Regions from separate parts of the Candidatus Thalassolituus haligoni genome, predicted to be linked through region 2. Evidence: predicted binding sites of a transcription regulator. Region 2 holds the regulator's gene; each other region holds the start of a gene.
What was found. The regulator LexA, encoded in region 2, represses DNA repair genes until DNA is damaged. The targets are predictions, from matches to a motif close to TACTGTNTANNTANACAGTA.
Positions count from the first base shown of each region.

Region 1 (7,055 bases), 1.5 Mb from region 2:
GGTGACCAAATCCGGGTTGTCGCAAGAGTTGTATCAGGCTTCCAATGCCTTTCTCGGGCACCGTCGTGGTGGTCTGTCCATGGCAACGGTGGTGGCCTGTGGCGGCTTTTCCGCGATTTGTGGTTCATCACTGGCGACCTCTGCCACCATGGCCAAGGTGGCGATGCCGCCGATGCGTAAATTCGGCTATTCCGATTCACTGGCAACAGCGTCGATTGCCGCTGGTGGCACGCTGGGGATTCTGATCCCTCCCAGTGTCATTCTGGTGATTTACGGTCTGTTGACCGAGTCGAGTATTCGCGAGTTGTTTGCGGCCGGATTCTTGCCGGGCTTGTTGGGTATTCTGTTGTATTTGGGCGCGGTGCGTTTTGTGGTCTGGCGTGACCCGTCGTCAGGCCCGCGTGGCGAGAAAATGAGCTGGTCTGAACGCTGGGATGCCTTGCGGGGTGTCTGGGGTGTACTGATTCTGTTTACGGTAGTGATGGGTGGGATTTATCTGGGAGTGTTCACCCCAACCGAAGCCGCAGGTGTGGGTGCAGGCGGTGCTTTTGTGATTGCGCTGGCACGTCGCTCGCTCAGTTTCGGTGATTTGTTTAATGCCCTGACAGACACCGGTCGTACCAGTGCGATGCTGTTTACGGTACTGATTGGGGCGCTGATCTTCTCTGATTTTATCAACCGTGCCGGTTTGCCGGATGAATTACTGACACTGGTGACCTCGCTGGATATTGGCCCTATGGGGGTGATTCTGGTGATTCTGGCGATTTATATCGTGCTTGGAATGGTGTTCGAGAGCTTGTCGATGATGTTGCTGACGGTGCCGATTTTTTATCCGCTGGTACAGAGCCTGGGCTTTGATCTGGTGTGGTTTGGCATCGTAGTGGTGGTGGTCACGGAAATCAGTCTTATTACGCCGCCGGTGGGGATGAATGTGTTTGTACTCAGTGCGGTACTGCGCGATGTGAACCCGGCGACCATTTTCAAAGGGGTAACACCCTTCTGGTGTGCCGATATTGTGCGTCTGGCGCTGATTGTCTTTATTCCGGCGATCTCGCTGATTCTGCCTGAACTCTTGTACCGCTAACCGGAGAGGGATTGTTATGTTGCCTGAAGTCACCCGAATTCTGTACGCCTCTGATATTCAGCAAGGCGCTCGTCCGGCATTTCGTACCGCCGTCAGTTTGTGTGGGCGTTACCATTCCCACATTACCTTCCTTCATGTGGTGGAACCGGTGCGTGGTAATGCCGAGCGCTTGGTGAAGTCGATGATGCATGAAGATGCCTCACTGCAGGCATTACACGACGACAGTCTGGGGAAAATCCGTCAGCAGGTACGGGATCGGGTCGAGCGTTTTTGCCGCGAGGAGTTGGAAGCGGAGACCATGCTGGAACAGGGGCAGCTGGATGTGCGTATTGAGGAAGGAACGCCCTGGAAAACGATTCTGGCAGTGGCTGATGAAATGGACGCAAGTGTCATTGTTATGGGGGTTCGTCACCAGAAAAGTTTGCTGGGGAATACGTCCAGTAAGGTAATGCACAACAGCAAACGTCCGGTACTGGTTGTGCCGCTGTAGGGCGAACTGATGACGGCATTTATAGCGGACGCTACCGCCCATCCGGTTGAGGTGGGGTATACCCCCAGCGATGAATCGCGGCTACGGGCAGCGTGTCGGGTCTTGAGCGGGCAGCAACGTCGGCTACTGCCAGACAGTGTGGCGGAAGTGCGTCGACCGGTGCGGGTTGAGCGGCTGGGGGAGCATGTTCAGATTGCCCTTGAACAGGTCAGTATGGCCTGTCACTGGCACGTCCCCTCGGGCGTTGTGCAGCTGTTGGTCAGCCATGCGGGTAATCATCAGTTGTCTTGCTCTGGCAAGTCGTACCAATTACAAGCCGGTGACATTCTGGTGGTGTCAGAGGGGTCTCGTATTCAGCTGGCACCAGACGGCGACGGCTTTGTCAGTATTTTGATGCTACCCGTGGCGGAGTTAAAACAGGCGGCAATGGGGATGGGGTGGTTATGGAGTGGCCGCCACAAGGATATTCCCGTTTGTCGGTCACCAGAGCTTGAGCGCCTGGTTCGGGATATGGCGAAGCCGCAGTACAGCCCCGGATATTTCCACGAGCATATTCATTATTATCAGCTGCGGGTGTGTTATGCCCTGGTGCTGCAACTCTGGCAGGAGCCGGGTCATTGTTTTATCGCTAACACGCCTATCGGAGATCGTGTGGTACATCAATTGCGCCAGCGCGTACTGGAAACGATTCTTGATGAACCGGAGGTCTCTGAGCTGGCGGCGTACTGCCAGGTCAGTGTCCGGACTCTGTATAACCGTCTAAAGGCGACACTGGGTTGTACCCTCGGTGAATTTATTCGCCAGCTCAAGATTGAATGCGTATTCCAGGATTTGAATGCCAATCCCCGTATCGTGCGTAATGTCACGGAGGTAGCCATGAAATACGGCTTCTCCAACCCCGGCCGCTTTGCCCATTATTATCGTCAGCACATTGGCGAACTGCCTTCGGAAACCCTGCGGCGGAATTCTGCGGCAGCGGCTAACAGCCAGACATCAGCTCTCCGGAGCTGAGTCTTCCGCCATACCTCATACAAGGATCCGACATACAAAGATCCTATGCTATTTTTTTACCGTACAGCAGGCTCTCTTTGATAGGCCATTGATTGATAGACCATTGATTGATAGGGCAGAGTTGTGAAAATAACAAGACTCCAACAGACTCTGGCATTGTCGCCACAAACGTCCTGTCGCTGGCATCCAGTGACGTCAAAAGCGTCAGATTCATCACCTCTAACCAGGCATCTTGCAAAGCGTTACACTGGAGGGGACATCTGGAGAAAACTATGAACCTGTACAGCCTGACGGAAGACCTTGCCAATCAACTTGTGCTGCGCCACTGGCGGCTGGCGACTGCGGAGTCCTGTACCGGGGGTGGGGTTGCGGCTGCTTGTACCGACTTGCCAGGTTCATCTGCCTGGTTTGACTGCGGGTTTGTGACGTATTCGAACGAAGCCAAAATGCAGCTGCTGGGGGTGTCGAAAGAAACGCTGGTGGTGGATGGTGCAGTCAGTGAAGCGACGGTGCGGGAAATGGTCGCCGGTGCGGTGAGTCATAGCCGTGCCGATGTTGCGGTGTCTATCAGCGGCATCGCCGGGCCGGGTGGTTCGGTTCCGGGCAAGCCTGTGGGCACTGTCTGGTTTGCCTGGGGTAACCATCGGCGTATTAGTGCCGAGTGTTGCCATTTTGACGGTGACCGTGCAGCCGTACGCCAGCAAGCGGTTATACATGCCATCAGGGGCTTGACCCGTTGGCTGGAGCAAGCATAAAAACTGTGAATACATCCAGTAAAAAATAATTTGCTGGCTTGGCGCTGTCCGGAAATTGTGTTTAACTACTGGTCAAATTTACAGTAAAACTTTCCGGATCAGCCAGTGGATTTCATACGCTGGCGATGAGAGGACATTCAATGGACGCGAACAAACAAAAAGCCCTTGACGCTGCTCTGAGTCAGATCGAACGCCAGTTTGGCAAAGGCGCCATCATGAAGATGGGCGAGCAGCCTCGTGAAGCAATTCCGGCTGTTTCTACCGGCTCGCTCGGACTCGATATTGCACTTGGTATTGGTGGTCTGCCCATGGGCCGTATTGTTGAAATCTATGGCCCGGAAAGCTCAGGTAAAACCACCCTCTGTTTGTCGACCATGGCCCAGGCACAAAAGCAGGGCAAGACGGTTGCTATCATTGATGCCGAGCATGCCCTGGATCCCTTGTACGCTGAAAAGCTGGGTATTGATCTGGACAGTTTGCTGGTATCCCAGCCTGATACCGGCGAACAGGCGCTGGAAATTTGTGACAGCCTGGTACGTTCTGGTGCTGTCGATGTCATCGTGATTGACTCCGTGGCAGCATTGACACCGAAGGCTGAAATTGAAGGTGAGATGGGTGACAGCCACGTGGGTCTGCAGGCGCGTTTGATGTCTCAGGCGTTACGTAAAATCACCGGCAATGTCAAAAATGCCAACTGTCTGGTGATTTTTATTAACCAGATTCGCATGAAGATCGGCGTGATGTTTGGTAGCCCGGAAACCACGACCGGTGGTAATGCGCTGAAATTCTATTCGTCCGTTCGCCTCGATATTCGCCGTATCGGTTCGGTCAAGCAAGGTGACGAGGCCATCGGTAACGAGACCCGAGTCAAAGTCGTCAAGAACAAGGTTGCGCCACCGTTCAGACAGGCCGAATTCCAGATCATGTACGGCTCTGGCATCTACCACATGGGCGAGATTATTGATCTGGGTGTGAAGTGTGAGCTGGTGCAGAAAGCCGGTGCCTGGTACAGCTATCAGAACAACAAGATTGGTCAGGGTAAAGCCAATGCGGCGGCCTATCTGGAAGAGCATCCAGAAATCGCCGAAGAAATTGAAGCCGGCATTCGTGCCCAGCTGATCGTTGTTCCCAACCTGAATCAAAGTGCTGGCAACGACAATGTCGAAGAAGTCGAAGCTGACTGATTTATTACCTGCCATCAGCCTGGCTGAACTGCGACCGCAGCTGCGCCAGGCTGGTATCGATTTATTGTCCCGCCGCGAGCACAGCCGCGACGAATTGCACAGCAAGCTGACCCGTCGTTTTTATGACCGTATTGACAGCGATGAGCGGGTGCGCTTCGAATTATTACTGAATGATATTCTTGATGACTTTACCCAGAGTGGCTGGCAAAGCGACGAACGCTTTACCGGGTCTTTTTTGCGCACCCGATTTCAACGAGGGCAGGGGCCATTACGCATTCAGCAGGAGCTACGCCAGAGACGCGTAGCAGACGTCATCGTGCGCACGGCATTTGAAGGCTGTGAGCTGGACTGGTTTGAATTGGCCCGAGCCGGAGCGGCTAAAAAACTTGGAGTGAGTGGCGAACTTGCCAGAGTTCGCCTTGCGGATCAGAAAGAAAAGGCGCGAGTTTACCGTTTTCTGAGCTATCGCGGATTTAACACCGATCAGATTCAATACGCACTGGATGCCTGTTGTGAAGACAGCGAGGATCAGGGCGAATAATGCTCAGCGTCAATAAACCGGTGTCAGGAAAACGCGCAACCTGCTTTAAGACCGACCTTTTTCAGAATCATCGCCAAGGGGCAGAAACCGGTAAATGCTGCCTGCAGCATATTGACGCCGACAAATGCGGTAAACCACAGCCAGTACACACTGTGCAGCTGCGACAGCGCCAGACTCAATAAAATAAAGCATCCGGCAAACGCAAACACCATACGATCAACATTCATGGCAACAACCTCAAGTCTGTGGGTGTAGTACGAACTTGCCTGTCCATAATAAGCGCTTTCGGTCATTGGCAAGTCATTCAAATATTCCTTTATGGTTATATTGTTTGAGTGTCAGGTCAAGTGTTTTCTACCGGGTTTTATACCCTGGTGATGGTTTGGAGTGTGTGCGGGACTCGGACAAAGCGGAGCAACCCGCTATACTGCCGCTTTTGATGCAACCAACCTTCGGAATTACGCCCTCGTATGAAAAGCGCAGATATTCGCCAGGCATTCCTCGATTTCTTTGCCTCCAAGGGGCACGAGGTGGTGCCATCCAGTCCTTTAATTCCTGCCAATGACCCGACCTTGTTGTTTACCAACGCCGGTATGGTGCAGTTCAAGGACGTATTTCTCGGAAAAGACCAGCGCAGTTACACCAGAGCCACCTCATCGCAACGCTGTGTCCGTGCGGGTGGCAAGCATAATGATCTGGAAAACGTGGGTTATACCGCCCGTCACCACACCTTCTTTGAAATGCTGGGTAACTTCAGTTTTGGTGACTATTTCAAGGAAGACGCCATCAAGTTTGCCTGGGAGCTGCTGACGTCAAAAGAATGGTTGAACCTGCCAGTCGAGAAACTGATGGTCACCGTTTATGCCGATGACGATGAAGCCTTTGATATCTGGCACCGACAAGTCGGTATTCCGGCTGAGAAAATTGTCCGCATCGGAGACAATAAAGGCAGCCGTTTTGCGTCGGATAACTTTTGGCAGATGGGTGACACTGGGCCATGTGGCCCTTGCACCGAAATTTTCTACGATCATGGTGAGCACATCTGGGGTGGGCCTCCAGGGTCACCTGAAGAAGACGGCGACCGCTTTATCGAGATCTGGAACAACGTCTTTATGCAGTTCGACCGCCAGCCTGATGGTGAGATGGTGCCACTGCCGAAGCCATCGGTTGATACCGGTATGGGCCTTGAGCGTATCTCCGCCATCATGCAGGGGGTTCACAGTAATTACGAAATTGATCTGTTCCAGGCATTGTTGGCCGCCGCCGCGAATGCCACCGGTTGCCAGGATACCGAGAACAAGTCACTGCGTGTGATTGCCGACCATATCCGTTCTACCAGCTTCCTGATTATCGACGGAGTTTTGCCCTCTAACGAAGGCCGCGGTTACGTCCTGCGCCGCATTATTCGCCGCGCTGTGCGTCATGGTCATATGCTGGGTGCAGCGGTTGGCTTTTTCCATACGCTGGTTCCTGCGCTGGTTGAGCAAATGGGTGAGGCCTATCCAGAGTTGTCGGAGCTGTCGGAGCATGTACAAAAAGTACTGCGTCTGGAAGAAGAGCAATTTGCCAAGACACTGGACAAGGGAATGGCGATTCTTAATGCAACGATTGAAACACTCGAGAGCGATACCATTCCGGGTGAAACGGCATTCAAGTTATACGACACCTACGGCTTCCCGCTGGATTTGACCGCTGACGTTGCCCGTGAACGCGACCTCAAGGTCGACGAAGCCGGGTTTGACGTAGAAATGAACAAACAGCGCGAAAAAGCCCGTGCTGCTGGCAACTTTGGTGCTCACTATGGCGCGGGTCTGGCCATTGACGGTGAAACTGCCTTCCGTGGTTACGACGCACTGGAAAATACCGGTACGGTGAAAGCCCTGTTCAAGAACGGTGAAGCCGTAGTCGAACTGCTTGCCGGTGATGAAGCCACGCTGGTACTGGACGAAACCGCATTTTATGCCGAAAGCGGTGGTCAGGCTGGAGATAC
Region 1 covers NZ_CP139482.1:3,401,360-3,408,414, reverse strand. Annotated here, with positions in the region: gene SOJ49_RS15265 (TRAP transporter large permease) at 1-1,084, shown strand, start outside; gene SOJ49_RS15260 (universal stress protein) at 1,101-1,574, shown strand; gene SOJ49_RS15255 (helix-turn-helix domain-containing protein) at 1,584-2,585, shown strand; gene SOJ49_RS15250 (CinA family protein) at 2,858-3,340, shown strand; gene recA (recombinase RecA) at 3,481-4,524, shown strand; gene SOJ49_RS15240 (regulatory protein RecX) at 4,499-5,065, shown strand; gene SOJ49_RS15235 (DUF2892 domain-containing protein) at 5,089-5,292, opposite strand; gene alaS (alanine--tRNA ligase) at 5,536-7,055, shown strand, end outside.
Region 1: recA (recombinase RecA) is a predicted target of LexA. The motif match lies at 3,407-3,426, and genes of this name have one in related genera.

Region 2 (7,055 bases):
TCTTGAACGGTTGGCTGAGGCTGGCCTGATGCTGGGCATCAGTACCCACAGCGAGTGGGAGATACTGCATGCGTTGCACTATCAGCCGTCTTATATTGCGTTTGGCCCGGTATTCAAACCACTCTCCAAAATACTCAAGTATCCGCCGCTGGGATGCGCAACACTGGCTCGCTGGGTACAGCGCAGCGGCTCGGTGCCGTTAACCTGTATTGGAGGTATTACCCCCGAGACCATTCAGCAGGTTGCTGCCACGGGCATACGCTCGGCGGCGATCGTCACTGCGCTGGCCGATGATGCCGAGCTGGAGCAACGGCTGCAGCAACTTCGTTGCTGGTTTCCGCCTACTGTTCAGCGCTTTGGCCTTGAAATGCGTCGCACTGTCCCCACCTTGTAGCCATGACGTGTTGCGACTGCCAGAGATAATCGGTGGTCGCCGTTTTTTTGATACAGGTAACGAAGTGCACCAGATCCGGGTGTACTGAGACAGGAGACAGACATGACCGTAGCCAGCAAAGAAACGCTTGGTTTTAAAACCGAAGTAAAACAACTGTTGCATTTGATGATTCACTCCTTGTATTCCAACAAGGAAATTTTTCTGCGTGAGCTGATTTCCAACGCCTCGGATGCATGTGACAAATTGCGTTTTGAAGCGTTACAAAACGATGCGCTGTTTGAAGGGCAGAGTGAGCTTGCTGTTCATATCAACTTTGATACCGATGCCCGAACCCTGACCATTGAAGACAATGGTATCGGTATGAATCGGGAAGACGTGATCAGCCATCTGGGTACGATTGCCAAATCCGGCACCGCTGAGTTTCTTGGCAAGCTGACCGGAGATCAAAAGCAGGACTCCCAGCTGATCGGCCAGTTTGGTGTGGGGTTTTACTCAGCCTTTATTGTCGCTGACAAGGTGGTGGTTGATACCCGTCGTGCGGGCGAGTCGGCTGAGCAAGGTATTCGCTGGGAATCCGCTGGTGAAGGTGAGTTTTCACTGGAAACCATCGACAAGCCCGAGCGCGGCACCCGTATTACCCTGCACCTGAAAGCGGATGAAGCCGAGTTTGCCGACAACTACCGTTTGCGTTCGCTGATCAAAAAATATTCTGATCATATTGCCGTCCCCGTGTTCTTGCCGCCGGAAATCAGTGCGGACGACGACGCTGCCGATGCTGAAGCCAGCAAGGCACCAGAAGCCGTCAACCAGGCCAAGGCGATGTGGACGCGCTCGCGCTCGGAACTGACTGACGAAGAATACCAGGAGTTCTACAAACACATTTCCCACGACTGGAATGAGCCGCTGACCTGGATGCATAACCGGGTGGAAGGCAAACTGGATTACACCAGCCTGCTGTATATTCCGTCGAAGGCTCCGTTTGATATGTGGAATCGGGATACAGCCCGTGGTCTGAAGCTGTATGTGCAACGTGTCTTTATTATGGACGATGCCGAGCAGTTCCTGCCGCTGTACCTGCGCTTCGTTAAGGGTGTGCTGGATTCCAATGACCTGTCTCTCAACGTCTCGCGTGAAATCCTGCAGCAAGACAAACAGGTCGACAGCATGCGCTCGGCACTGGTCAAACGTATCCTGGATACCCTGACCAAACTGGCGAAAAACGACAGTGACAAATACCAGCAGTTTTGGGACGAGTTCGGCGATGTGCTGAAAGAAGGCCCGGCTGAAGATTTTGCCAACAAGGAAAAGATTGCCGCGTTATTCCGTTTTGCCACCTCAACCAGTGGCAGCGAAGCCCAGACGGTTGGTTTGGCAGACTATGTTGCGCGCATGCAGGAAGGGCAGAAAAAAGTTTATTACATCACGGCTGAATCCTACGCCGCTGGTATGGGTAGCCCGCACATCGAGTATTTCCGTAAAAAGGGTATCGAAGTCCTGTTGCTGACGGATCGGGTAGATGAATGGATGGTCGGCCATCTGAATGAATTTGATGGCAAATCCTTCCAGGACATCACCAAAGGTGAGCTGGATCTTGATGAGCTCGCCGATGAAGACGAAAAGAAACAGCAGGAAACGCTGCAGGAAAGCCACAAGAACCTGACCGAACGGCTGGAAAAGGTATTGCCTGAGGTTAAATCTGTGCGTGTAACCTCTCGTCTGACGGATTCACCGGCCTGTTTGGTGGTTGGCCAGTTTGATATGGGCGGTCACATGCGGCGGATGCTGGAAGCGGCTGGCCAGAAAATGCCTGAACCGGAAATTACTCTGGAAATCAATCCGACTCACCCGTTGATCGAGCGGCTGGACAATGAACCGGATGAAGATCGTTTTGCCGAACTGGCAGGACTGATCCATGCTCAGGCCCAGTTAGCGGAAGGTAGCCAGCTGAAAAATCCGGCTGAATATGTCGGCAAGCTGAACAAGCTGCTGTTGGATCTGATGAAATAAGGCTGCCAGAAAGAGCGTCTCGACACCATACCATCGTGTGGTGTCGATCTTCCCCGTATTCCGTCAGTTTTTGTAATCAGTGCATGTTACCGATTGCCGGGCACTGCTAAGATGCCCGCACTTGTTCTTTGATGTCCCGGCCGCTGTTCTGCGGTTCGGGTTTTACTCTTTTCGGGGGAATTATGAAGGGAATTGCTCAGGCTATGCGTCGGGTTATTACTGGTTCCACATTGGCATGTCTGGCGGTCTCTGCCCAGGCCGGTGGTGCGCTGGATCTCAGCTTGGCAGACGATGCTGTACGGGTTGCTTATGATGCCACCCAGGCCGGTTCCGGTTTGCACATCAACCTGTCAGCACTGCATCACATGGATGATGGCAACATGCTGGGAGCCGGTGTGCATGTGGTCGATTTACGCAAACCTCACAGCAATCTGTATATCGGGCTGGGTGCCAAGGCGTTTGCCTTTGATACCGATCATTACAGCGGTGCCGCGCTGGGTGTCGGTGGTTTCTTCCGGGCAGCGCTACCGACTCAGCCGGATGTCAGTGTTGCCGGTTATGCCTATTACGCGCCCCCGGTTGTCTCTTTTGGCGATGCGGAAAATCTGATCAGCAGTGACTTGCGTGCCCAGTATGCCGTTATTCCTACCGCCCGTATCTACACCGGTTATCGTTACAACGGTATCCGGATGGAGGGCATGGATAAACGTTACAAATTGGGCGATGGCTGGCACTTTGGCCTGACTCTGGACTTCTGATCAATGGCCGCAATCAACTGGGTTGGCCAGACCAACCAACGCCTGTATCAATGCCGACTGTTGCAGGAGCAAATCTGTGCCGGGCAGGAACCTGCGTTGCAGCAGGCGCTGGACGATGCGGCCTTGCTCCAGCTGTTCGCGGCCTATCGTTGTTATCTTAATGAGTTGGCGCTGGCTGCCGGGGTAACAAACCGGGTTGACTCACTGACTCAGTTATTACAACAAACCGCGCTGGTCACTGGGGATATGCGTCAATGGCAAGCATTGTCAGCGGATACGTTCAGTTGGTTTTGTCGGTTTTTGCAGGTCGTGGAGCAGCTCGGCTGGCCGGATACGCAGGCGGTAGATTCGTCGCTGGCGACGGAAGTGTCCGGGTTGATTGCGTCGTCAGCTAGCAGTGATGAAGACGATAGTGTGTCTCACTGGTTGGCAAGTTTTCATCGGTTGATTGATGAACAGCGCGCCAATCAGCGCGAATCCTGATCTTCACTCGTTTTCCACGGGTGTAGTCTGCCCGGATTTCCTGTTTGATGTGATGCTTGTAACGACGAGCGAGCGTGCTGCAATACAAGGGTGGCACGCTATGTTTCGCGTGTGTTCGCTCCGGTTATGTTAAACTCGTTGACCATTTTTCGTGAGACGGTATATGGCACGCTTTTTCGAGATTATTGAGCTTTCCAATGGGGACGTTGCGTTGCGTCGGGCTGATGAGCAAGACGGCGATGCACTGATGCGGATTCACTTTTCAGAGGATGCCAAGGCCAGCTTGAGTGAGCACCATATGGATGTTGCGCGTGTCATGCTGGAAGCGGGTGTCCGCAAGGTCAGTGAGCTGTCTGGTATGGATGTCGACGATGACTTTGATGTAGCAGAGCATACGTATTCGCTGCATTAAATCACGCGCTGATGATCAACCATAAAACGGGTAGCCTTGCTGCCCGTTTTTTTTTGCGCTGAATAAGCTCAGGGGTTTTGGCGAATCTGTACCAGCACGACATGACTGCCACTCTGGCGTGCCAACTCACGGAGTTGTCGACGTTGATGCTGGCTGATGTCACCTTGCCATTCGATGATCAAATGGCTGTTGCCGCTGGCGAGGATCCGTTGGCACAACACTTTCTGGGTATCTGCACACAGGTCAATATGCACCACGGGTGCCTTGTCGAGATTCATACTGGCCAGCCATTGTTTGTTCAGCGTCCGGTTCGGGCTTAGCCACATCAGCCAGCGATCACTGGAATTGCAGTGGGCCAGTATGGGCAGTAACTGCAGCGGCTGAATGGTGCTGTCATCCGATACAATCACCTCGGTCAGGCTGCCAGACGGTCTTGGCCTGGTTTTCAGTGGCACGGCATTCGTAAACGGCAAAGCGGGCTGACGATCGACTGGCAAGCTGAGTTGACGCATACAAAACCTCGTGAATGGTGACTACCCTGTGGTATCTGGCTGGGACGTACGGTTAGTGATTGCGACGAATAACGCCGACATACAAACCTTCGATATAAAACTCTTGCTGGCGCAGGTCGACGATAATCGGGCCGTAATGTTCATTTTCGGGATGCAGGATGACCTTGTGACGATTCTTTTCAAGGCGTTTGACGGTGACTTCGTTTTCGACCCGTGCGACGACGATCTGGCCGTTGCGGGCACTTTCACATTTGTGAACGGCAATCAGGTCGCCATTAAAAATGCCAGCGTTTTTCATACTGTCGCCTTGTACTTGCAGCAGATAGTCCGCAGCCGGTTTGAAAAAATTGGCGGGCAGGTTGCAGTACTCTTCGATATGTTCCTGGGCCAGTATAGGCTCACCCGCTGCCACACGGCCGACAATAGGCAGCCCTTCCTGTTCGGAGCCGAGAATCCGAATGCCTCTGGACGCGCCAGGCATGATGTCGATAGCGCCTTTGCGAGCCAGTGCTTTCAGGTGTTCTTCCGCCGCATTGGGGGATTTGAAGCCAAGCTCCTTGGCGATTTCTGCTCGGGTAGGTGGGAAGCCGGTTTCCTCCAGTGCGGATTTGATCAGGTTGAGTACCTGCTGCTGTCTGGCGGTGAGCTTGATCATAAAGTTTCCATGTCTGTTTATCTGTACAGTGGGTGTGAATATATACAGTAAAAAATACTGTGTAAACCCACAGTGGTTGATATTTGCAGTGCCAGCTTGCCATCGACAGCTTGCCATCGACAGCTTCAGCTGCCGGGTACATTCCGGGTTTTTCTAGAAACTGCTGGGTTCCGTGGGAATGACCAGTAGGCATTTGTGCGAGCGGTGTTGGCCGCCTTATTCTGACATCCAGCAACCTCTCTCAGCGCTGTGCAGGATTAAATAGATGGATCCAAACGGCTGCTGATTATGCATTCCCAAATTAATTCTCATTTTGCGAATCAAAACTGCATTTTCGGTTTGAATATGAAAAGTGAATTTGAAAGCACGCAGGATTTTTACGAAATAATATCTGTGAAAAATTTCTGGATAAATATTTATTGAATTTTTTTATTCCTTGTAAATCAATTAGTTGTGTGGGTTTTAAAGGTCTGTTGTCGTTGAATTTGATGCTGTTTTGGTCGTTTTTTTAATGTTGGCACATCCACTGCAATACCTCTTTTAACCCCGGAACAAATGCTGATTGCAAATCGGTCGTTCATGGGGGTTGGCTCAAGATTAAATGCTTTTTCCAGCTAATAAAAAACTAATATAAAATGCAATGAGGATACCTTATGACCACTTCAATCAAGTCGCGTAAAACCAAGCACTATTGTCCGGTTAACCAAATCCCAGACCCAGCTGCCCTGTATCATCCGGCAAATCCGGTGGTTTTCTGAACACCTCCAGCAGCGGCATTCGCTGCATAAGTACCGATCCCAGTCGGATTGACACATTCCCCAAACGCCTTTCAGGGGCCACGCCTTGCTGGATCAGACGCAACAGCACATAGCTGATCATCACCACTAAAACCTGCAATTTGACGGCGTTTTCTGACGTACCATAGAACTGTTTGATCTTGAGATTCTGCTTGATCCACTTGAAAAACAATTCAATCTGCCAGCGCTGTTTGTACAAATCCGCAATCGCCAGAGCGCTGCGTTTCAGGTCATTAGTGATGAAGACCAGCTCCTTGTCATCCTGCTGACGATGAAACACGACTCGCCTCAAGGTGCGGCCTTTCAGATACGATCGGGTCTTGTAACACACTTCGATTTTTTCATCCCTCACCACACCCACCCCTTTCGGTGGCAGAGACTTCGTGACCTTGTAATTCATATCTTTCTTCATCCGGCCCACAAACAGACAGCCCTCATTCACGAGCTTTTCGAGCCACGCCCCAGCGTTATAGGCACGATCAAATACGTAAGTAGTGCCTTTAAAAACAGAGAGTTGAGAGATGGCGCGGCCATCGCTAACTCTGGCGTCGGTGATTTCAAAATAGATGGGCGTGTCGGCATTGGGATCGTAGACCGTATGGATTTTGACACCGCTTTTATTCTTCCGGAAATGGGCCCATTGGTAGCGTGACTGACAGAGGGAGATGGTGGTGGAGTCGATCAGTTGCACCTGAGTGATGACTTCCCGAAGACCTTTCTGTCTGGCCAAACGGGACAGCAAGCGAAAGAACAGCATGTAATAGACCCGCGTGGAGCGCTTTTGATTGGCATCGGCCAGTGTGCTTTTGCGAACGGGCTTCAGGCCCAGATGGTACAGACGGCGGGATTGAACATCGAGCTGTTCAACCAGCCCTCGCAGAGAGGAAGCACCACTCAGCTGACCCACCAGCAAGGCCACCAATTGCCCCCAGCATGACAAGGTTCGTGTGCGTTTGTCGGCCTGGTATTGATCGACGGTTTTCTGAAATTGATGACGAGGGATGATGTTGAGTCGCTGTGCCAGTACGGTGTTAGAA
Region 2 covers NZ_CP139482.1:1,902,608-1,909,662, forward strand. Annotated here, with positions in the region: gene SOJ49_RS08510 (thiamine phosphate synthase) at 1-394, shown strand, start outside; gene htpG (molecular chaperone HtpG) at 497-2,401, shown strand; gene SOJ49_RS08520 (YfaZ family outer membrane protein) at 2,584-3,159, shown strand; gene SOJ49_RS08525 (DUF6586 family protein) at 3,163-3,642, shown strand; gene SOJ49_RS08530 (hypothetical protein) at 3,806-4,054, shown strand; gene SOJ49_RS08535 (cell division inhibitor SulA) at 4,123-4,566, opposite strand; gene lexA (transcriptional repressor LexA) at 4,619-5,221, opposite strand; gene SOJ49_RS08545 (IS4 family transposase) at 5,921-7,055, opposite strand, start outside.

Region 3 (7,055 bases), 1.6 Mb from region 2:
TGCCAGGCAACAACTCGCCAGTGACTGGCTCGATGAACAGCTACAGCGCTGGCAGCTGAGTCAACCCAATGCCGTGTGGCAGCCGTTCGAACACCATAGCTCGGCCATGATTCATACTTCTCCCCTGCTGGATCAGGCATTACTGAACCTGCTCGATAACGCCGCTGAAGCCGGCCAACAAGCGATTGAACTCCAGACCCGTGAAGCGCAAGACTACTGGGTGTTAGATATCGTTCAACCCGATCCCCACGCCGCTGCGGCTCTGAGCCGTTACACACCCTACAGCAGCAGCAAGCAAACCGGACTGGGTATTGGTCTTTACCTGAGTAACGCCAGCGTTGAGCAGTTTGGCGGTAATATCGAACTGCGGGCACTGGCCAACGGCGGCAGTCGTTGCACCCTCAGCCTGCCAATTTCTCCCTTACCGGAACCACTATCATGACCCCGACCCCGGCCCTTCCCCGTATCCTGGTGATCGACGACGACGTCCACTTCAGCCAGGTATTGTGCCGCAGTCTGGAACGACAGGGCTTTACTGCCCGGCCAGCACACAACAGCAGCGCCGCACTGGCTACCCAAGCAGACTTCCAGCCGCAATGGGCCACCCTGGATTTACGCATGGCACAGGAATCCGGTCTGACTCTGATTCCCCAACTGTTGCAACAACAGCCTGAGATAAAAATCGTGATGTTGACCGGCTACGCCAGCATCGCCACGGCAGTGGAAGCGATCAAGCTGGGTGCCCACAACTACCTGCACAAGCCTGCCACCTTGCAAGAGCTGCTGGCTGCCTTCAAGGATGATAATGGCCGATCGGCTGAAACTTCAGCAGAACACGCACAGGTGATGTCAGTGGATCAACTGGAATGGGAGCACATCCAGCGAGTGCTGAATGAAAACGATGGCAATGTATCCGCCACCGCCCGTGCCCTGAACATGCACCGCAGAACCCTGCAGCGGAAGCTGCAAAAGTACGCGCCGAGGTAAGCCTCGGCACGGTGCACCTTGCTATAATGGAAACTTGGCTCAGTCCACCAGAATGACGACATCCCCCACCAGGGCAACACCCGCCATAATGGCACCAGCCCCACACTGGAAGGTAGTGTCACTACTGGTCAGGTTGTTTTTGTAGTTCGAACGGATATTCACCACCGCATTGCCGCCTTCTTTCACGGCTCGATCGCGTAACGAAATCATTGCTGACAGAAACGCCCACTCACAGGCTTTCTTGTCGGATTTGCCAAAGGCATTGGTTTTTTTGTTGGTGCGAAACTCACCAAAATTTTTGCTCACTGCCTTATGTTGCTGATTGCCGAAATAGAATTGTATTGACGTTCCCAGCCGAGGCTTCGCTTGTTCCTGAGACATTGCATCATCAATAGAATAGCTACCCACATCATCACGCGCATAAGCAGATGAGACCATCAGCAATCCGGCCAACACACCAATCATCGTCTTCATATTCTATTCCTTGCTATGAAAGTCACAACTTCAGGCCGATATAACCAAACCAAACACCTGAAGTATTCGACGCTTACTTGAAGTAAGACTCTTCGTTAAAAGTACTGAGCCATTCCGTATGGAACGCTACCATACCGGCAATAAACATACCGTTAACCACTCCCTCGGGAAACATCATCAAAGGCAAATAGCGCAGGTAATCATGCCAGATACGGTCTGTGGTATAGGTATCACTGAGTGCATAAACACTGCTTTGCAGCACATCCAGAAAGGCATGAGTAACCCCGGCATTCAGAAACCCGGCAACAAGAATATAGATAAACGGGTTATGGGGCAGGCGTCGATAGACCAGTGAGTAAAAACCGTAGGTAAACCCGATAGGTGCTGCATTCTGTACCAGGTAATGATAACCCAGTGCCGACCACTCAAATTGCCCCAGCAACGCCAACACCAGCTGCATCATGGCGGTCGCCACCAGCGCCAGCCGCCAGCCCATCATCAGAGTGACGGAGGTGAGCGCCAGAATATGAAAACCCAGCCCCGGCACAATGCCTGCCTGTGCTTGCCAGAATAAAATCATCACCAGCACACTGCCAAAAAACAGATGTTGGGCAGGGCGGTGTTCAATCAGCGCCGACCAGCGATAGCTGTAGATACTCCAGCCCAGCAGAGCAAGGCTGGCAAGTGACATCAACCCCAGTAACCAGCCTGGCAGCATTGGACTCATGAGGGGGTGCTCCTGCGGATTATCAGGTTATTGAAAGGTCAGACGATCAGTTCCTGGCAATACATCAGGGCGTCTTCGCGTCCCTGTTTGGCCGGATAGTAGTTGCTTCGGACACCAACCTGGCAAAAACCCAGCTTTTCATAAACCGCGATCGCCGCACGGTTACTTTCGCGCACTTCAAGAAACATACGTTCATTGCCGTTGGCTGCAACCGTATCCAGCAGATGTTGCAATAACTGCTGTCCCAGACCGTGTCCCTGATAATCAGGGTGAATGGCAATATCCAGCAGTTCAGCCTCCCCGGCCACCTGGGTCACGACAGCAAAACCGACAATGGCCTCGGTGAGCTCCAGCCGCCACACCACCTGTTTTTTATTCAGGTAGCGAACCATCACTGCACTACTCCATGGATGAGACTGACAGCGCTGTTCAATTGCCATCAGTGCTTGCAGGTCTTCCGGACTGGCCGCGACAATACGGACACTGTTGCTCATGATTGCTCCACCGGCAGTTGTTCCATCGGCAGCTTCAGCAATGCCAGCCACAGTTGTTTTTTCTGTTCCGCACTATTCATCACGCTGAAGACATCACCGTCCTGATAGCAGCCAGGCACCTGGATACGTGTGAGCCACTGACCGGAGCGAGGGCCAAAGCCAATTACAAAACGGCCACCATGATGGACAAAAAATTGCCATTGTGCCCGCAGTGCCTGTTCCGCCACTGCGGCACTCTGATCTTCCTTGCCATGCTCGATAAAGGGCCAACGAAAGGAGAGCGGTTCGCCTCTTTCCTGATTCCATCCCATCCCTGCTGCCACCCGCAAGGCAAAGGCCTGCATCGCCTGGAGCTGTTCTCTGCCATCACACACCCAGATGGCACCACCTCCCATCGCCACAAAATGCAGTTCAAAACGCGGCGGGGTCAAATCAACAACCGTCACCGCTTCGAAGGGCAGCGGTGCAGACGGAGTCCGCGCTGGTTCGACTGGTGGAACTTTAAGGCTTGCCGTTGCGGGGTTCCTGGCGAGTACATTTGCGGGTACCGCAGGCGCGTTACCACGAGTCTCTGCTATCGCCGTGGATGTACCACGATGCTGCAGCAATTCTGCCGCGAAATGACCTCCCGGAGAGTGATCTTCGGCATGATGGTAGTTGGGCAGATGACCCGTTGGCAGTTCACTGCCATGCGGGCCACCTTGCTCTCCGAGCCAGGGTAACAACTGACTCGGTGCTGCGTTAGGCAGCTCGTGCCGGGGCACCCATATCGGGATACCCATGGCATGAAGATACTGGCAACGAACGGCTTCACGCATCGGAATCAGACACCGTCGTTTTGTGGATGCTGACGATCCTTGCCAGAGTAAAGCAGGTTCAGAGCATGGATGTAGGCCTTGGCCGACGCCACGACGATATCGGTATCAGCACCACTGCCGTTGACAATACGACCGCCTTTTTCAAGACGTACCGTAACTTCACCCTGGGAATCGGTGCCCTTGGTAATGTTATTCACTGAATACAGCAGCAGATTGGCACCTGAGCCAGCCACTTGATCAATGGCTTTTAATGCCGCATCAACCGGGCCAGAGCCTTCACTGGTCACCTTGTGCTCAACACCATCCTGGCTGACTACCAGCGATGCCAGCGGCATTTCTCCAGTGGCCGAACGGCATTCCAGTGCCACCAGCTTGTACACATCCGGAGCGGCATCTGCAGCGACTTCGCTGACCAGGGCCTGCAAGTCTTCATCAAAAATTTCGTGCTTTTTATCCGCCAGTTCCTTGAAGCGGGCAAACGCTTCGTTGAGGGCGACGTCAGAATCAAAACTCATTCCCAGCTCTTCCAGACGACTGCGGAAAGCCGCACGACCCGAGTGTTTGCCCATCACCATTTTATTAGCACCCCAACCAACGTCTTCGGCCTTCATGATTTCGTAGGTTTCGCGGTGCTTGAGTACCCCATCCTGGTGAATACCGGATTCATGGGCAAAGGCGTTGGCTCCGACGATGGCCTTGTTCGGCTGCACCGGGAAGCCGGTAATGGACGACACCAGACGGGAGGTCGGCACAATCTGGGTGGTATCAATAGCAGTTGAAATATTAAACAGGTCATGACGGGTGCGGGTCGCCATCACGATCTCTTCCAGCGCAGCGTTACCGGCCCGCTCACCCAGACCATTAATGGTGCATTCTACCTGGCGAGCGCCATTGGCAACGGCGGCAAGGGAGTTGGCCACCGCCAGCCCGAGGTCATTATGACAATGCACGGAGAAGATTGCCTTGTCAGCGTTGGGGATACGCTGCAGCAAGGTCTTGATGGTGTGGCCAAATTCTTCCGGAATGGCATAGCCTACCGTGTCTGGAATATTGATCGTACGCGCACCGGCATTGATCGCGGCTTCGATAATACGGCAGAGGAAATCGATTTCGGAACGCCCAGCGTCTTCACAGGAAAACTCCACATCGGCAACGAGGTTGCGGGCTTTTTTCACCGCATACACCGCTTGTTCTAACACCTGATCAGGTTGCATACGCAACTTGTACTGCATATGAATGGGCGAGGTCGCAATAAACGTATGAATGCGGGCACGTTCGGCTTTTGCCAGAGATGCTGCTGCACGCTCAATATCGTTATCTATCGCCCGTGCCAAGCTGCAAACGGTGCTTTCACGCACCGCCTGGGCAACCGCCTCAATGGCGGAGAAATCTCCCGGGCTTGCCGCAGCAAAACCCGCCTCAATGACATCCACTCGCATCTTTTCCAGCGCCTTGCCGATACGAACCTTTTCTTCTTTGGTCATGGACGCGCCAGGGCTCTGCTCACCGTCGCGCATAGTGGTATCAAAAATGACCAGACGATCTGGCTGACTCATGGAAATCTCCCAAATAGGTACAACGTAACGGGGCATTATACGACGCTATCGCATCTGCCGCACAGCCAAACCCTCAATACAGGATGATCCCGGTTACATAACAGAGCTTGAACAACCTGCAATAATACTGTTTATTTGTACAGTATTTTTCAGTTTTCGCTGCGTACCGATTCAGTACGCCAGGAGTCATCATGAATCTGTCCGGCTCATCCCTGATCAACAGCGGTAACACCCCGCTGGAACAGGTGCTCGATCAGAGTCAGATCTGGCAAGACCAACGCTTGCCAGATCACCAACAAGCGCTTCTGTCCAGTGGCTTTACCAGCCTTGATACGCAACTGCCCGGCGGTGGCTGGCAAGCCGGGCAAGTATGTGAGGTGTATCACCAGGGACTTGAGGCCGGTGAATTAAGCCTGATATTACCGGCACTGGCCAGCTTGAGTCAGCAGCCCAAATGGATTCTCTGGGTCGCTCCCCCTGCCATTCCTTACGCCCCGACCCTGACATTGGCTGGTGTCAGGTTAAAACACATTCTGGTGGTGCATCCAAAGTCTTACCAAGAAGCTATCTGGTGTCTGGAAGAAGGTCTCCGCAGTGGCCATTGCAGTGCAGTACTGGGATGGCTCCACGAATCGCATGAAAGACATGTCCAACGGCTGCAACTTGCTGCCAGCGACACCAACAGCCACTGCTGGCTGTGGCCACACACTGGCTTTGACCCCGGCAACTCTCCGGCCACCTTGCGGTTAGGGATCAAACGGCTACAAGCGGATGTATTCCAGGTCGAGCTATTCAAACGTCGTGGTTGCTGGCCGAGCCAACCGTTCGAGGTTGCACTGGCTTCCGCCCGGAAGTAGTACGTGCAACGCGAATATCCGAATGAATGGGGCTGAACAGAGTACCTGTTGCGTTGTCGACAAAAACGACAGGCACAACAACATTTTTTGCCTTGAGTCAGATCAACTTCTATCGCCCTTTTCCATCAGCAATCACTGGTGTTTGCTAACCAACTGATTTACCGCAATAAAATCTGCCGATTTCAAACCGCTGCGGATAATTCCCTGCTGGCATAAAGTTGGCAACAGTCCTTTGCAGTTAATGTCGGTTTGGCGTTAGCAAAGCGTCAGCGCCGCTAAGGTGAAAACCTTGTCGCTGCGATACCTACCACCTGCACTGGAGTCCTATCATGGCCGAATTTTATGTCAAAAAGCCCGTTGGCGAGGGCGTCATCGCCGCTGTTCACCTGTCGACTTGCAGCCAGTTGCCAGAACCCGAGAGTCTGATGTATCTGGGTTCCTACGCTTCCGCAGAAGTCGCTTACAAACTCGCGAATGGCTATTTCCCCGAAGTCGGCTTTTGTCCAGACTGCCTGCAAAAAGCGGGCTGAGCATTGGATTTCAAGGCAACCGGGCCAGTTTCTAACGGTTGCCTGCCACCCAAATTCAAAACAGACAGCACCAAGATCGTTGGCTGATATCTGCATAACCCCGCCATGGCGTTTGATCATTTGCGCCACAGCTCAAATCCACAATCGCCAGCCACAATTCAAAGCCACAATTCAAAGCCGCCGGTCGTTCCGGTAGGGCTTTTATCTCCTTGTACAAAAGGTTCAAACAGGGTTTTAGTGCCAAAGCCCGGATCACCATCACCACCTGGATGCTCGGCCAATACCAGCCAGACCGATGCGATTGCCATCACAGGATCCTGCGGGTGTCGCGTTCGGCATAGTAGCCGTTCAGTACACCAACGACGGCTGCCTGATTTATGACTTCAAAATTGCAACCTCCTTTGGTACATCAGCGAAGCGGACAATCGTTCCGACAGCGTGCTGGTGATCGAAAATAGGTTCGGATTCAGCCCGGAACTGGCTATAAGTAATATCGCCACAGCGTTGTTGAGGCAGGATCTCGACGCCCGGAATGCCAACAGGACACAAGCCGTCGCAAAGTTGATCGATACGGAAGAATTGATTATCGATGTGCGAAATAACGGTGATGGC
Region 3 covers NZ_CP139482.1:3,510,207-3,517,261, forward strand. Annotated here, with positions in the region: gene SOJ49_RS15765 (ATP-binding protein) at 1-442, shown strand, start outside; gene SOJ49_RS15770 (response regulator transcription factor) at 439-987, shown strand; gene SOJ49_RS15775 (excinuclease) at 1,027-1,461, opposite strand; gene SOJ49_RS15780 (energy-coupling factor ABC transporter permease) at 1,535-2,188, opposite strand; gene rimI (ribosomal protein S18-alanine N-acetyltransferase) at 2,227-2,682, opposite strand; gene SOJ49_RS15790 (hypothetical protein) at 2,679-3,500, opposite strand; gene SOJ49_RS15795 (2-isopropylmalate synthase) at 3,506-5,056, opposite strand; gene imuA (translesion DNA synthesis-associated protein ImuA) at 5,248-5,913, shown strand; gene SOJ49_RS15805 (hypothetical protein) at 6,243-6,443, shown strand; gene SOJ49_RS15810 (hypothetical protein) at 6,602-6,751, opposite strand.
Region 3: imuA (translesion DNA synthesis-associated protein ImuA) is a predicted target of LexA. The motif match lies at 5,182-5,201, and genes of this name have one in related genera.